3 linked regions of the Alicycliphilus denitrificans K601 genome follow. The main gene of each other region encodes a partner of the protein of the gene in region 2 in a complex. Links are inferred from orthologs where the notes say so. Each region holds a gene or a part of one and is shown on either strand. Other genes may lie near its edges.

Evidence for each region. The genes of interacting proteins can lie anywhere in the genome.
Region 1: the proteins of ALIDE2_RS06240 (region 2) and pnp are in contact, whole or in part, in a cryo-EM structure (PDB 9QH0), measured with the Escherichia coli proteins. The link is inferred for Alicycliphilus denitrificans K601 from one-to-one orthologs.
Region 3: the proteins of ALIDE2_RS06240 (region 2) and eno are in contact, whole or in part, in a solved structure (PDB 2FYM), measured with the Escherichia coli proteins. The link is inferred for Alicycliphilus denitrificans K601 from one-to-one orthologs.

Annotation. Positions count from the first base shown.
Region 1 is NC_015422.1:4,172,638-4,175,602, reverse strand. It holds pnp (polyribonucleotide nucleotidyltransferase), read right to left. Parts: upstream 2,599-2,965; coding sequence 403-2,598; downstream 1-402. Other genes in the region: rpsO (30S ribosomal protein S15), read right to left, coding at 2,829-2,965; ALIDE2_RS19860 (NAD(P)H-quinone oxidoreductase), read right to left, coding at 1-280. UniProt on the Escherichia coli protein: Involved in mRNA degradation. Catalyzes the phosphorolysis of single-stranded polyribonucleotides processively in the 3'- to 5'-direction. Also involved, along with RNase II, in tRNA processing.
Region 2 is NC_015422.1:1,311,582-1,318,174, reverse strand. The notes cover bases 1,619-5,223. They hold ALIDE2_RS06240 (Rne/Rng family ribonuclease), read left to right. Parts: upstream 1,619-1,936; coding sequence 1,937-5,023; downstream 5,024-5,223. Other genes in these bases: yaaA (peroxide stress protein YaaA), read left to right, coding at 5,182-5,223. In the rest of the region: ALIDE2_RS06250 (HAD family hydrolase), read right to left, coding at 1-335; ALIDE2_RS06245 (RluA family pseudouridine synthase), read right to left, coding at 328-1,347; more of yaaA, read left to right, coding at 5,224-5,955; ALIDE2_RS06230 (2OG-Fe(II) oxygenase), read left to right, coding at 5,952-6,593. UniProt on the Escherichia coli protein: Endoribonuclease that plays a central role in RNA processing and decay. Required for the maturation of 5S and 16S rRNAs and the majority of tRNAs. Also involved in the degradation of most mRNAs.
Region 3 is NC_015422.1:3,950,240-3,953,124, forward strand. It holds eno (phosphopyruvate hydratase), read left to right. Parts: upstream 1-742; coding sequence 743-2,029; downstream 2,030-2,885. Other genes in the region: kdsA (3-deoxy-8-phosphooctulonate synthase), read left to right, coding at 1-267; ALIDE2_RS18810 (DUF1330 domain-containing protein), read left to right, coding at 270-560; ftsB (cell division protein FtsB), read left to right, coding at 2,057-2,344; ALIDE2_RS18825 (ABC transporter ATP-binding protein), read right to left, coding at 2,414-2,885. UniProt on the Escherichia coli protein: Catalyzes the reversible conversion of 2-phosphoglycerate (2-PG) into phosphoenolpyruvate (PEP). It is essential for the degradation of carbohydrates via glycolysis.

The DNA of each region.
Region 1 (2,965 bases), 2.9 Mb from region 2 along the record:
CGGCGACCAGTGCGCAGACGCGATCGCCCACGCGGATGCCCGCCTGCGCCATGGCGGCGGCATCGCCGGACTCCACCACGCCGGCCACCTCCAGGCCCGGCAGGTCGGACACGCCCGGCGGCGGTGCGTAATGCCCCTTGCGCTGCAGCACGTCGGGACGGTTCACGCCACTGGCCGCGACGCGGATCAGCAGCTCGCCCGCACCGGGCTGCGGCAGCGGGCGTTCGGCAAGGCACAGCCCTTCGGGCGGGCCGAACGCTGAGATTTCTACCGCTTGCATCACATTCTTCATTGCAATATTGGAATGTTTCAAGGCTCCAGCACTTATGGAGTAAGCGCCAGGAGCTCTTATTTCAATAGCAACACCATGCGCCGGCCCCGGGGCGCGGCGCGGCCTTACGGTTACTGCTGCTCCGGCGCGCCATTGTCCCGGCGCTCACGGCGTTCGCCACGGGGCTCACGCGGTTCACGGGGCTCGCGCGGCTCGCGTTCCGGCAGGCCCGCGGGGCGCTCGGCGAGCGCCTTCATGGACAACTTGACGCGGCCCTTGTCGTCGGTCTCCAGCACCTTGACCTTGACGATCTGGCCTTCCTGCAGGTAATCGCCGACCCTCTCCACGCGCTCGTGGGCGATCTGGCTGATGTGCAGCAGGCCGTCCTTGCCAGGCAGCAGGTTGATCAGCGCACCGAAGTCCAGGACCTTGGTGACCGGGCCTTCGTAGACCTTGCCGATCTCGACCTCGGCCGTGATCTCCTCGATGCGGCGCTTGGCCTCGTCGGCCTTGGCAGCCTCGGTAGCGGCGATGGTGATGGTGCCGTCTTCCTCGATGTTGATCTGGCAGCCGGTCTCGTCGGTGAGCGCACGGATGGTGGCGCCGCCCTTGCCGATCACGTCGCGGATCTTCTCGGGGTTGATCTTCATCGTGAAGAGCTTGGGCGCGAAGCTGCTGATCTCGGTCTTGGCCTCGCCCATGGCTTCCTGCATCTTCCCGAGGATGTGCATGCGCGCTTCCTTGGCCTGGGCCAGCGCGACCTGCATGATTTCCTTGGTGATGCCCTGGATCTTGATGTCCATCTGCAGGGCGGTGATGCCGGCCGTGGTACCGGCCACCTTGAAGTCCATGTCACCCAGGTGGTCCTCGTCGCCCAGGATGTCGGTGAGCACGGCGAACTTGTTGTCTTCCTTGATCAGGCCCATGGCGATGCCGGCCACGTGCGCCTTCATGGGCACGCCCGCATCCATCATCGACAGGCAGCCGCCGCAGACGGAGGCCATGGACGAGGAGCCGTTGGATTCGGTGATCTCGGACACCACGCGGATGGTGTAGGGGAACTCTTCCTTGCTCGGCAGGCAGGCCACCAGGGCGCGCTTGGCCAGGCGGCCATGGCCGACCTCGCGGCGCTTGGTCGAGCCCATGCGGCCCACTTCGCCGGTGGCGAACGGAGGCATGTTGTAGTGGAACAGGAAGCGGTCCTCGAACTCGCCGGCCAGCGCGTCGATGCGCTGCGCGTCGCGCTCTGTGCCCAGGGTGGAGACGACCAGGGCCTGGGTCTCGCCACGCGTGAACAGGGCCGAGCCATGGGTGCGCGGCAGCACCGAGGTGCGGATCTCGATGGGGCGCACGGTGCGCGTGTCGCGGCCATCGATGCGCGGCTCGCCCGCGAGGATCTGCGAGCGCACGATGCGCGCCTCGATGTCGAACAACATGTTGTCGACCTTGACGGCGTCGAACTCCACGCCCTGCTCCGTCAGGCCAGCCTTCACGGCGGCATAGGCCTCGCGGCAGGCCTGCGTGCGCAATTGCTTGTTGCGGTTCTGGTAGGCGGCGCGCAGCGTGCCTTCGCCCAGCTCGGCCACCTTGGCGATCAGGGCCTCGTCCTTGGCCTCAGGCTGCCAGTCCCACACAGGCTTGCCCGCGTCGCGCACCAGTTCGTGGATGGCGTCGATGGCGATCTTGCCCTGCTCGTGGCCATAGACCACGGCGCCGAGCATCACGTCCTCGGGTAGTTGCAGGGCCTCGGACTCGACCATCAGCACGGCGGTCTCGGTGCCGGCGACGACCAAGTCCATCTGGCTGTTCTTGCGCGCCGTCTGGCCGGGGTTGAGCACGTACTCACCATTGATGTAGCCCACGCGCGCGGCGCCGATGGGGCCGTTGAACGGAATGCCCGACACCGACAGGGCGGCGCTCGTGGCGATCATCGCGGCGATGTCGGCGTCCACCTCGGGGTTGAGCGAGATGGTGTGGATGACCACATGGACTTCGTTGTAGAAGCCTTCGGGGAACAGCGGGCGGATCGGGCGGTCGATCAGGCGGCTGGTCAGCGTCTCCAGCTCGCTGGGCTTGGCCTCGCGCTTGAAGAAGCTGCCGGGGATCTTGCCGGCGGCGTAGGTCTTCTCGATGTAGTCCACGGTCAGCGGGAAGAAGTCCTGGCCCGGCTTGGCGTTCTTGGACGCCACCACGGTAGCCAGCACCACGGTGTCGTCGATATTGACCAGCACGGCGCCGGATGCCTGGCGGGCGATCTCGCCCGTCTCCATGGTGACCGTATGCTGGCCCCACTGGAAGGTCTTGGTGACTTTGTTGAACATCGTCATGCGTTTACTCCTGAAAAAATAGCTACTGGCGCGCCAATAGCATAGGTTTGGAGGTAAAACAGATCGCGATGCCATTCCAGACAAGCGCTAGTAGCTATTTAATCAATAGCAAACCGAACGCCAACGCCGGCGTGGAATGACACAGCTTCGCTCTGTTTCTCTCCGAAAGAAAAAAGTAAAAAACGCCTGAGCTAGCGAGCTAACTCAGGCGTTTCGATCTTGCACCGTGCTTACTTGCGCAGGCCCAGCTTGGCGATCAGGGCCGTATAGCGGTCGGCGTCCTTGGCCTTGAGGTAGTCCAGCAGCTTGCGGCGGCGGCTCACCATGCGCAGCAGGCCGCGGCGGCCGTGGTGGTCCTTGGCGTGTT
Region 2 (6,593 bases):
GCCAGCAGGTGGCCGCGCGCGCGCAGGGCCTGCAGCATGGGCAGCACGCCGCCGAACAGGGCCACGTCGTCCTGGCGCTTAAGGTAGTGGTAGCGGTAGCGGTTGCCCAGCTCGGCGTATTTCTCGCGCGGCACGTCGGGCGCGGCATGGGCCAGGGCCTGGGGCAGCGCCATGCCGATGACCCAGGCGGCGGCCTCGTCGCTGGGCACGGCGCCTCCCAAGTCGCGCACGGCGTCCTGGATGCTGCGCACGATGATGGCGGTAGAGTCGAACAGCGTGCCGTCCCAGTCGAAGGCGATCAGGTCGAAACGGCGCGGGCGAGGGGATTCAGGCATCGATATGTCCTGTGGAAAGAAAGGCCGCCAGCTCGGGCGGCAGCTCGGCGCGCAACTCCATGCGCTCGCCGCTGGCCGGGTGGTCGAACTGCAGGCGCCATGCGTGCAGGAACATGCGCCTCAGGCCCTGCTTCTGCAGGCGCCGGTTCAGGTCGAAGTCGCCGTATTTGTCGTCGCCCGCGATCGGGTGGCCCTGGGAGGCCAGGTGCACGCGGATCTGGTGCGTGCGCCCGGTCTTGATGGTCACCTCCAGCAGGCTCATCGCGGGCAGCCCCTGCAGCGGGCGAGCGGGGAGGTGGCTGTGCACCTTGACCAGGGTGATGGAGCGCATGCCGTCGGAGTCCTGGGGCGTGGTGACGCGCACGCGGCGCTCGCCATCCTCCTGCAGATATTTGTGCAGCGGCAGGTCGATGACCTTCTTGTTGGCAGGCCAGGCGCCCGGCACCAGGGCCAGGTAGGTCTTGCCGGTCTCGCGCTCCCGGAACTGGTCCTGCAAGTGCTTGAGCGCCGAGCGCCGCTTGGCCACGAGCAGGATGCCCGAGGTCTCGCGGTCCAGCCGGTGCACCAGCTCCAGGAAGCGCGCCTCCTGCCGGGCCTGGCGCAGCTGCTCGATCACGCCGAAGCTCACGCCGCTGCCGCCGTGCACGGCCACGCCGGCGGGCTTATCGAGCGCGATGAGGTGCTCGTCCTCCAGCAGGATTGGGAATTCGCGCGCGGGCGCGGGGCGTTCGGCCTTGTCCTGCACCTTGTCCGACACGCGCACGGGCGGCAGGCGCACCCGGTCGCCCGCGGCCACGCGCGCGTCGGCGCTGGTGCGGCCCTTGTTCAGGCGCACCTCGCCGCTGCGGATGATGCGGTAGACGTGGGTCTTGGGCACGCCCTTGAGGTGGCGTATCAGGAAGTTGTCGAGCCGCTGGCCCGCAGACTCGGCATCGACCTCGACGATGCGTGCCGCAGGGGCTTCGACTGGGGCCCTGCCCTGGGCGGGTTTGCCCCCTATAATGTGTTTCACCTGCGCGACGAATGTGTAAGCGGTTGATTTGTCTGGAGTTTAAAGGACACAGCCCGACTCGGTGCGCGGTATGGTCGATGCCAACGGGCGTCGTGCGCACGGATTGCAGGCCGGATGCCTGCGATGGTCCGCACGCCACACGGCAGGCTGACACATTGAAACACTGAATACGGAAATTCCAAGCCGGCTCCCGCCCCACCAGGGCGCGGCGGCCGGCGGATCAAAGCGAAAACATGTGGGTACTGCTGGCATGGATGGTGTCGTTGTGGCGCGGGCGTCAGCCCTTGCCATGGACACGAAAATCGCCTGTAGCGCCCGTCCGGCAAGCGCAAGTAGCTACTGTTTCAGTAGTACATCTGCGCCCGCTCCGGCTCGCCCCCATCCACGCGCCACCACCCGGCCCGCGCAGCTAGACGGCTGCGCGGCCGCAGGCATCCCGGCCATTCCCTTCGTTTCGATGCGTCAGTCCAGGCATTCCCGGCTCTTCTAGAGCCTGTATTGGTTTGGCACCGGCGGGACACGCCAGCGCAGCCCTGATGAGGCGCTGCGCGCAGTCCCGCCAGACAACATAACGAAAAGGACACGCATCATGAAACGGATGCTCATCAACGCCACGCAGCCCGAGGAGCGGCGCCTGGCCATCGTGGACGGCCAGAAGCTGCTGGACTACGAGATCGAGATCGAAGGGCGCGAGCAGCGCAAGGGCAACATCTACAAGGCCGTGGTCACGCGCGTGGAGCCGTCGCTGGAGGCCTGCTTCGTCGACTACGGCGAGGACCGCCACGGCTTCCTGCCGTTCAAGGAAATCTCCAAGCAGTACTTCTCCGAGGGCGTCTCGCCCAGCCAGGCGCGCATCAACGACGTGATCAGGGAAGGCCAGGAGCTCATCGTCCAGGTCGAGAAGGAGGAGCGCGGCAACAAGGGCGCGGCGCTGACCACCTTCATCAGCCTGGCCGGCCGCTACGTGGTGCTGATGCCCAACAACCCGCGCGGCGGCGGCGTCTCGCGCCGCATCGAGGGCGAGGACCGCGCCGAGCTGAAAGAGGCGATGGACCAGCTCGAATACCCCAAGGGCATGAGCATCATCGCGCGCACCGCCGGCATCGGCCGCAGCGCGCCCGAGCTGCAGTGGGACCTGAACTACCTGCTCAAGCTCTGGAACGCCATCGACGGCGCGGCCAAGGCCGGCAAGGGCGCGTTCCTGATCTACCAGGAGTCGAGCCTGGTGATCCGCGCCATCCGCGACTACTTCAACAGCGACATCGGCGACATCCTGATCGACACCGACGACATCTACGAACAGGCGCAGCAGTTCATGCAGCACGTCATGCCCGAGCATGCCGCCCGCGTGAAGCGCTACCGCGACGACGCGCCGCTGTTCTCGCGCTTCCAGATCGAGCACCAGATCGAATCCGCCTATGCGCGCACCGTCAACCTGCCCTCGGGCGGCGCCATCGTGATCGACCACACCGAGGCGCTGGTCAGCGTGGACGTGAACTCCGCGCGCGCCATCAAGGGCGGCGACATCGAGGAGACCGCCACGCGCACCAACCTGGAGGCCGCCGACGAGGTGGCGCGCCAGATGCGCCTGCGCGACCTGGGCGGCCTGATCGTGATCGACTTCATCGACATGGAGGAATCGAAAAACCGCCGCGAGGTCGAGAACCGCCTGCGCGACGCGCTGCGCCAGGACCGCGCGCGCGTGCAGTTCGGCGCCATCAGCAAGTTCGGCCTCATGGAGATGAGCCGCCAGCGCCTCAAGCCCTCGCTGTCCGAAGGCGCTCACATCCGCTGCCCGCTGTGCGACGGCACCGGCCACGTGCGCGATACGGAAGGCTTCTCGCTGCAGATGCTGCGCATGATCCAGGAAGAGTCCATGAAGGACAACACCGCCGCCGTGCACTGCCAGGTGCCCGTGGAGGTGGCGAGCTTCCTGCTCAACGAGAAGCGCACCGAGATCGCCAAGATCGAGCTCAAGCAGCGCGTCAACGTGGTGCTGATTCCCAACAAGACGCTGGAGACGCCGCACTACAAGCTCGATCGCCTCAAGCACGACGACCCGCGTCTGGAGAACCTGGACGCCAGCTACAAGCTGGCCGACGTGGTCGAAGAGCAGACCCGCGTCACGCGCCGCTCGCAGGAGCCGACCAACAAGCAGACCCCGGTGATCAAGGGCGTACTGCCCGACGCGCCCGCCCCCGTGGCCGAGCCGCGCCCCGAGGGCGCCCAGCGCGGCGCCGCGCGCGGCCAGGGCCAGCAGCAACAGGCTGCGGCGGCACCCGCCCCTGCGCAGCCGCGCCCCGCACCGGCGCCCGCGCCGGAACAGGGCTTCTTCGCCTGGCTCAAGAGCCTGTTCGGCTTCGGCCCGGCACCCTCGCCCGCCCCCGTGGCCACGCCGGCGCCGCAGCCGGCCGAGCCGGCGGCACGTGGCGAGGCGCGCCGCGGCGGCGAGCGCGGCAACCGCCGCGGCGGCGAGCGCAGCGGCAGCCGTGACGCGAACCGCGAAGGCGCCGGCGCCGAAGGCCGCGGCCGCCGTGGCGAACGCCAGGCCGAAGGCCGCGACACCCGCGAGCCGCGCAACGGCCGCGACGGCGAGCGCCGCAGCGAACGCACCGAGAGCGAAGGCCGGCGCGAAGGCCGTGGCGGCCGTGATCGCGGCGAGCGCGGCACGCAGCAGCCGGCACAGGCCGCCGCCGACCTGGCGGTGAACGCGGAAGCCACGGCAACGCAGGAGCGCGGCGAACGCGCCCCGCGCAACGGCGAACGCGGCGAACGTGCAGAGCGCCGGGAACGTGGCGAACGCGGTGAACGCAGCCGCGAGCGCGGCCCCCGCACCATCGATGCGGACGCACCGGCCGCCACCGCCACCGCCACCGCCACCGCCACCGCCACCGCCACCGCCGCTGCCGCTGCCGACTTCGCCGATACCGCGCCGCTGACCTCGCTGCCCGACCTGGACCTGACGGCCAACGAGACCGCGTCCGCCACGCCCGAGGCCGCCAACGGCGGTGAGGAGCGCCGCGAACGCCGCTCGCGCGACCGCTATGGCCGTGACCGGCGCGAGCGTGGCGAGCGCGGCGCACGCGCTGCCGAGGCTGCGAGCGCGGCCCCGCTGATGGAGTTCGACCTGCCCGCGGCGCAAGCCGAGGCCCCGGCGGACGCGGAGCCCGCGCCCGAACCGGCACGCCGCAGCTACTTCGCGGCACCGGCGGCGCAGCCCGCCGCTGCACCGGCCGCCGAGCCCATCGCCGCGCCCGTGGCGGCAGAGCCTGCCGCAGCAGCCCCGGTGGCGCCCCCCGCCCCCGAGCAGGCCGTGACCGTGGCCGGGATAGCGCCCGCCAGCGCCGAGCCCGAGGCCGTGGCCGTTTCTGCCCCCTCGGCACAGGCCGAAGAGCCGGCACCGACCGGCGGCATGCCGCGCGTGCAGGCCTTCACGCTGCCCGTGGATTCGCTGATCCAGGTGGCGCAGGCATCGGGCCTGGAGTGGGTCAACTCCGACGCCGGGAAGATCGCGGCCGCCCAGGCCGCGATCGCCGCCGAGCCCAAGCCCGTGCGCGTGCCGCGCGAGCGGCCGCCCGCGCCTGTGCTCGACGAGGGCCCGCTGGTGCTCGTGGAAACCCGCCGCGACCTGCGCGACATGCAACTGCCTTTCGAGAAGGAAGGCACGGCCGCCTGAAGCCGGCGCGGCGACACGGCCGCGCGCCATGGCACCGGGGGCGACAGCCCCCGGTTTTGTTTCAACATCAAAAAACAGAGCTGCCAGCGCTTGATATGCAAGGGCTAGAGGCCGATTTGGCTTGAAGGCTTAAAGACTGGCAGCCTGTGGAGTCACGCATGCTGTTCGTGCTATCGCCCGCCAAGTCGCTGGACTACGACACGCCCCTGCCCGAGGGCCTGCCGCACACGCGGCCCGCCTTCGTGCCCGAGGCCGGGCGCCTGATCGAGGTGCTGCGCACGCAGTCGCCGCAGCAGATCGCCTCGCTCATGTCCATCAGCGACCCGCTGGCCGCGCTCAACGTGGCGCGCTACGCCACGTGGCGGCCGCGCTTTTCCGCCGCCAACTCCCGCCAGGCCGTGATGGCCTTCAACGGCGACGTGTACGAGGGGCTGCAGGCACGCACGCTCTCGGCCGAGGACCTGGCGTGGGCGCAGCAGCACCTGGCGATCCTGAGCGGCCTGTACGGCGTGCTGCGCCCGCTGGACCTGATGCAGCCCTACCGCCTGGAGATGGGCACGCGCCTGGCGACCGACGCGGGCGCCAACCTCTACCAGTTCTGGGGCACGCGCATCGCCGGGCACCTGAACCAGCGGCTTGCGCCCGAGCCCTCGCCCGTGGTGGTGAACCTGGCCTCGCAGGAGTACTTCAAGTCCGTGAACCGCAAGGCGCTCAAGGCGCGCGTGGTCGAATGCGTGTTCGAGGACTACAAGAACGGGGCGTACAGGATCATCAGCTTCCACGCCAAGCGCGCGCGCGGGCTCATGGCGCGCTATGCCATACAACGGCGCGCTACAACCCCGCGCCAGTTGGAGGGCTTCGACCTCGAAGGCTATGCTTTCCACCCCGGGGCCTCCGCGCCCGACCGCCTGGTGTTCAGACGCACGCCATGACCGACAGACAGACCATCACCCCCGCGCTGCGCCAGTGGATCATCGACCAGGCCGGAACCGGCATCGCCGCGCCCGCGCTCATCGATGCCATGGGCCAGGTCGGCTGGGCGGAGGATGTCGCCGTCCGGGCCGTCGAGGAGGTGCTGCGTGCTCATCTGGGCGAGGCGGCGCGGGCGCAGGGCCTGCCGCCCGCCGTGCCCGTGCCCGAGCCACCCCTCGCCGACTCGCCGCTGTTCATCGACGCGGGCGACCGCCGGGTCGAGGTGCTGATGGCCATGGCCAACCCGCGCGTGGTGCTGTTCGGCAACCTGCTCTCGCCCGAGGAATGCCAGGCCGTCATCGAGGCCGCGCGCACGCGCATGGCGCGCTCGCTCACCGTGCAGGCCGCCAGCGGCGGCGAGGAGGTGAACAAGGACCGCACCAGCGACGGCATGTTCTTCCAGCGCGGCGAGAACGAGGCCGTGGCCCGGCTGGAGGAACGCATCGCACGCCTGGTGCGCTGGCCGGTCGAGAACGGCGAGGGCCTGCAGGTGCTGCACTACCGCCCCGGCGCCGAGTACAAGCCGCACTACGACTACTTCGACCCCGCCGAGCCCGGCACGCCCAGGCTCCTGAGGCGCGGCGGCCAGCGCGTGGCC
Region 3 (2,885 bases), 2.6 Mb from region 2 along the record:
GACGCCACGCACAGCGTGCAGCTGCCCGGCGGCCAGGGCACGAGCAGCGGCGGCATGCGCGAGATGGTGCCCGTGCTCTCGCGCGCGGCCGTGGCCGTGGGCGTGGCGGGCCTGTTCATGGAGACGCACCCCGACCCGGCAAGCGCGCTGTCGGACGGCCCCAACGCCGTGCCGCTCAAGCACATGCGCGCATTGCTGGAGACGCTGGTGCAGCTCGACGCCGTCACCAAGAAGAACGGCTTTCTCGAAAACGACTTTGGAGCCTGAGCATGGCAAGCGGCTACATCATTGCGTCCGTCACCGTCACCGACCCCGCGCAGTACGAGGAGTACAAAAAGTGGAGCTCCGAGGCCATGCGCGCGCATGGCGCCGAGGTCTGCGTGCGCGGCGGCAAGGTCGAGGTGCTCGAAGGCGACTGGAACCCGGGCCGCACCGTGGTGCTGAAGTTCCCCAGCTTCGAGGCCGCCCGTGCCTTCCACGACTCGGCCGAATACCGCAAGGCGCGCGCCGCGCGCGAGGGCGCCGCCGTCATGCGCATGGTCGTGGTCGAGGGCCTGTGACGCGCACGGCGCATCCCGGGCAAAGCCGTTGCACCCGCGATGCGCGCAATCGCCGCCGCGCCATCGCCCATACTGTGCGGCGCGGTGGCTGCGGCCAATGCATTGTTTTTGATAGCTGCAGGCGCTTGCCTTGCAAGCCTTTGATGCCAATTTGACCCGAAACTTTTGCAAAGAGGAAAACCATGAGTGCCATCGTTGACATCGTAGGCCGCGAAGTGCTGGACAGCCGCGGCAACCCCACCGTCGAGTGTGACGTGCTGCTCGAATCGGGCGTGATGGGCCGCGCCGCCGTGCCCTCTGGCGCCTCCACCGGCAGCCGCGAGGCCATTGAGCTGCGCGACGGCGACAAGGGCCGCTACCTGGGCAAGGGCGTGCTCAAGGCCGTGGAACACATCAACACCGAGATCAGCGAGGCTGTGCTGGGCCTGGACGCCTCCGAGCAGGCCTTCCTCGACAAGACCCTGATCGACCTGGACGGCACCGACAACAAGAGCCGCCTGGGCGCCAACGCCATGCTCGCCGTCTCCATGGCCGTGGCGCGCGCCGCGGCCGAGGAAGCCGGCCTGCCGCTGTACCGCTACTTCGGCGGCATGAACGGCTGCCAGCTGCCCGTGCCGATGATGAACGTCATCAACGGCGGCGCGCACGCCAACAACACGCTGGACCTGCAGGAGTTCATGATCATCCCCGTGGGCGCGCCGTCGTTCCGCGAGGCGCTGCGCTGGGGCGCCGAGGTGTTCCACGCGCTCAAGAAGATCATCAACGACCGCGGCATGAGCACGGCCGTGGGCGACGAGGGTGGCTTCGCCCCCAGCGTGGAGAACCACGAGGCCGCGATCCAGCTCATCCTGGAAGCCATCGACAAGGCCGGCTACACCGCCGGCGAGCAGATCGTGCTCGGCCTCGATTGCGCCGCGAGCGAGTTCTACAAGGACGGCAAGTACGTGCTCGAAGGCGAAGGCGGCATCCAGCTCACGGCCCAGCAGTGGACCGACATGCTTGCCGCCTGGGTGGACAAGTACCCCATCATCAGCATCGAGGACGGCATGGCCGAGGGCGACTGGGACGGCTGGAAGCTGCTCACCGAGCGCCTGGGCAAGAACGTGCAGCTGGTGGGCGACGACCTGTTCGTGACCAACACCAAGATCCTGAAGGAAGGCATCGACAAGAACATTGCCAACTCCATCCTCATCAAGATCAACCAGATCGGCACGCTCACCGAGACCTTCGCCGCCATCGAGATGGCCAAGCGCGCCGGCTACACCGCCGTGATCAGCCACCGCTCGGGCGAGACCGAGGACAGCACCATCGCCGACATCGCCGTGGGCCTGAACGCGGGCCAGATCAAGACCGGCTCACTCTCGCGCTCGGACCGCATCGCCAAGTACAACCAGCTGCTGCGCATCGAGGAAGACCTGGGCGACGTGGCCGAATACCCCGGCCGCGCCGCGTTCTACAACCTGCGCTAAGCCCCAGCACGCCACCGCTCCGCCGCCATGGTCACGCGCATCGTCCCCCTCGTACTGCTGCTGCTGCTCGTGGCCATCCACGCGCAGCTATGGGCCGGGCGCGGCAGCGTCGGCAACGTACAGGACCTGCGCCAGCAGATCGCCGCGCAGCAGGCGGCCAACGCCCAGGCACGCCTGGCCAACGAGCGCTTGGCCGCCGAGGTGAACGACCTCAAGGGCGGCCTGGAAATGGTGGAGGAAAAGGCGCGCGGCGAGCTGGGCATGGTCAAGCAGGGCGAGATCTACGTCCAGGTGGTGCGCCCCGCACAGCGCTGAACTTCCCAAGCCAAAAGAGCTGCCAGCGCTTGCCCATCAAGCGCTGGCAGCTCTTTTTTTCGCAGCAACCTATTTCAGGTTGCCCGACAGGAAGCGCGCCAGCCGCTCGCTGCGCGGGTTGGCCATGACCTCGCGCGGGTCGCCCTGCTCCTCCACCAGCCCCTGGTGCAGGAAGATCACGTGGTTGGACACCTCGCGCGCGAAGCCCATTTCGTGCGTGACGACGAGCATGGTGCGCCCCTCCTGGGCCAGCACCTGCATCACGCGCAGCACCTCGCCCACGAGCTCGGGGTCGAGCGCGCTGGTGGGTTCGTCGAACAGCATCACCTCGGGCTCCACGGCGAGCGCCCGGGCGATCGCCACGCGCTGCTGCTGGCCGCCGCTCATGTGGTTGGGGTAGGCGTCCTCGCGCCCCTCCAGGCCCACCAGGCGCAGGTACTTGCGCGCGCGCTCCACGGCCTCGTCGCGCGGCAGGCCCAGCACGTGCACCGGCACCTCGATGATGTTGGCGAGCGCCGTCATGTGCGCCCACAGGTTGAAG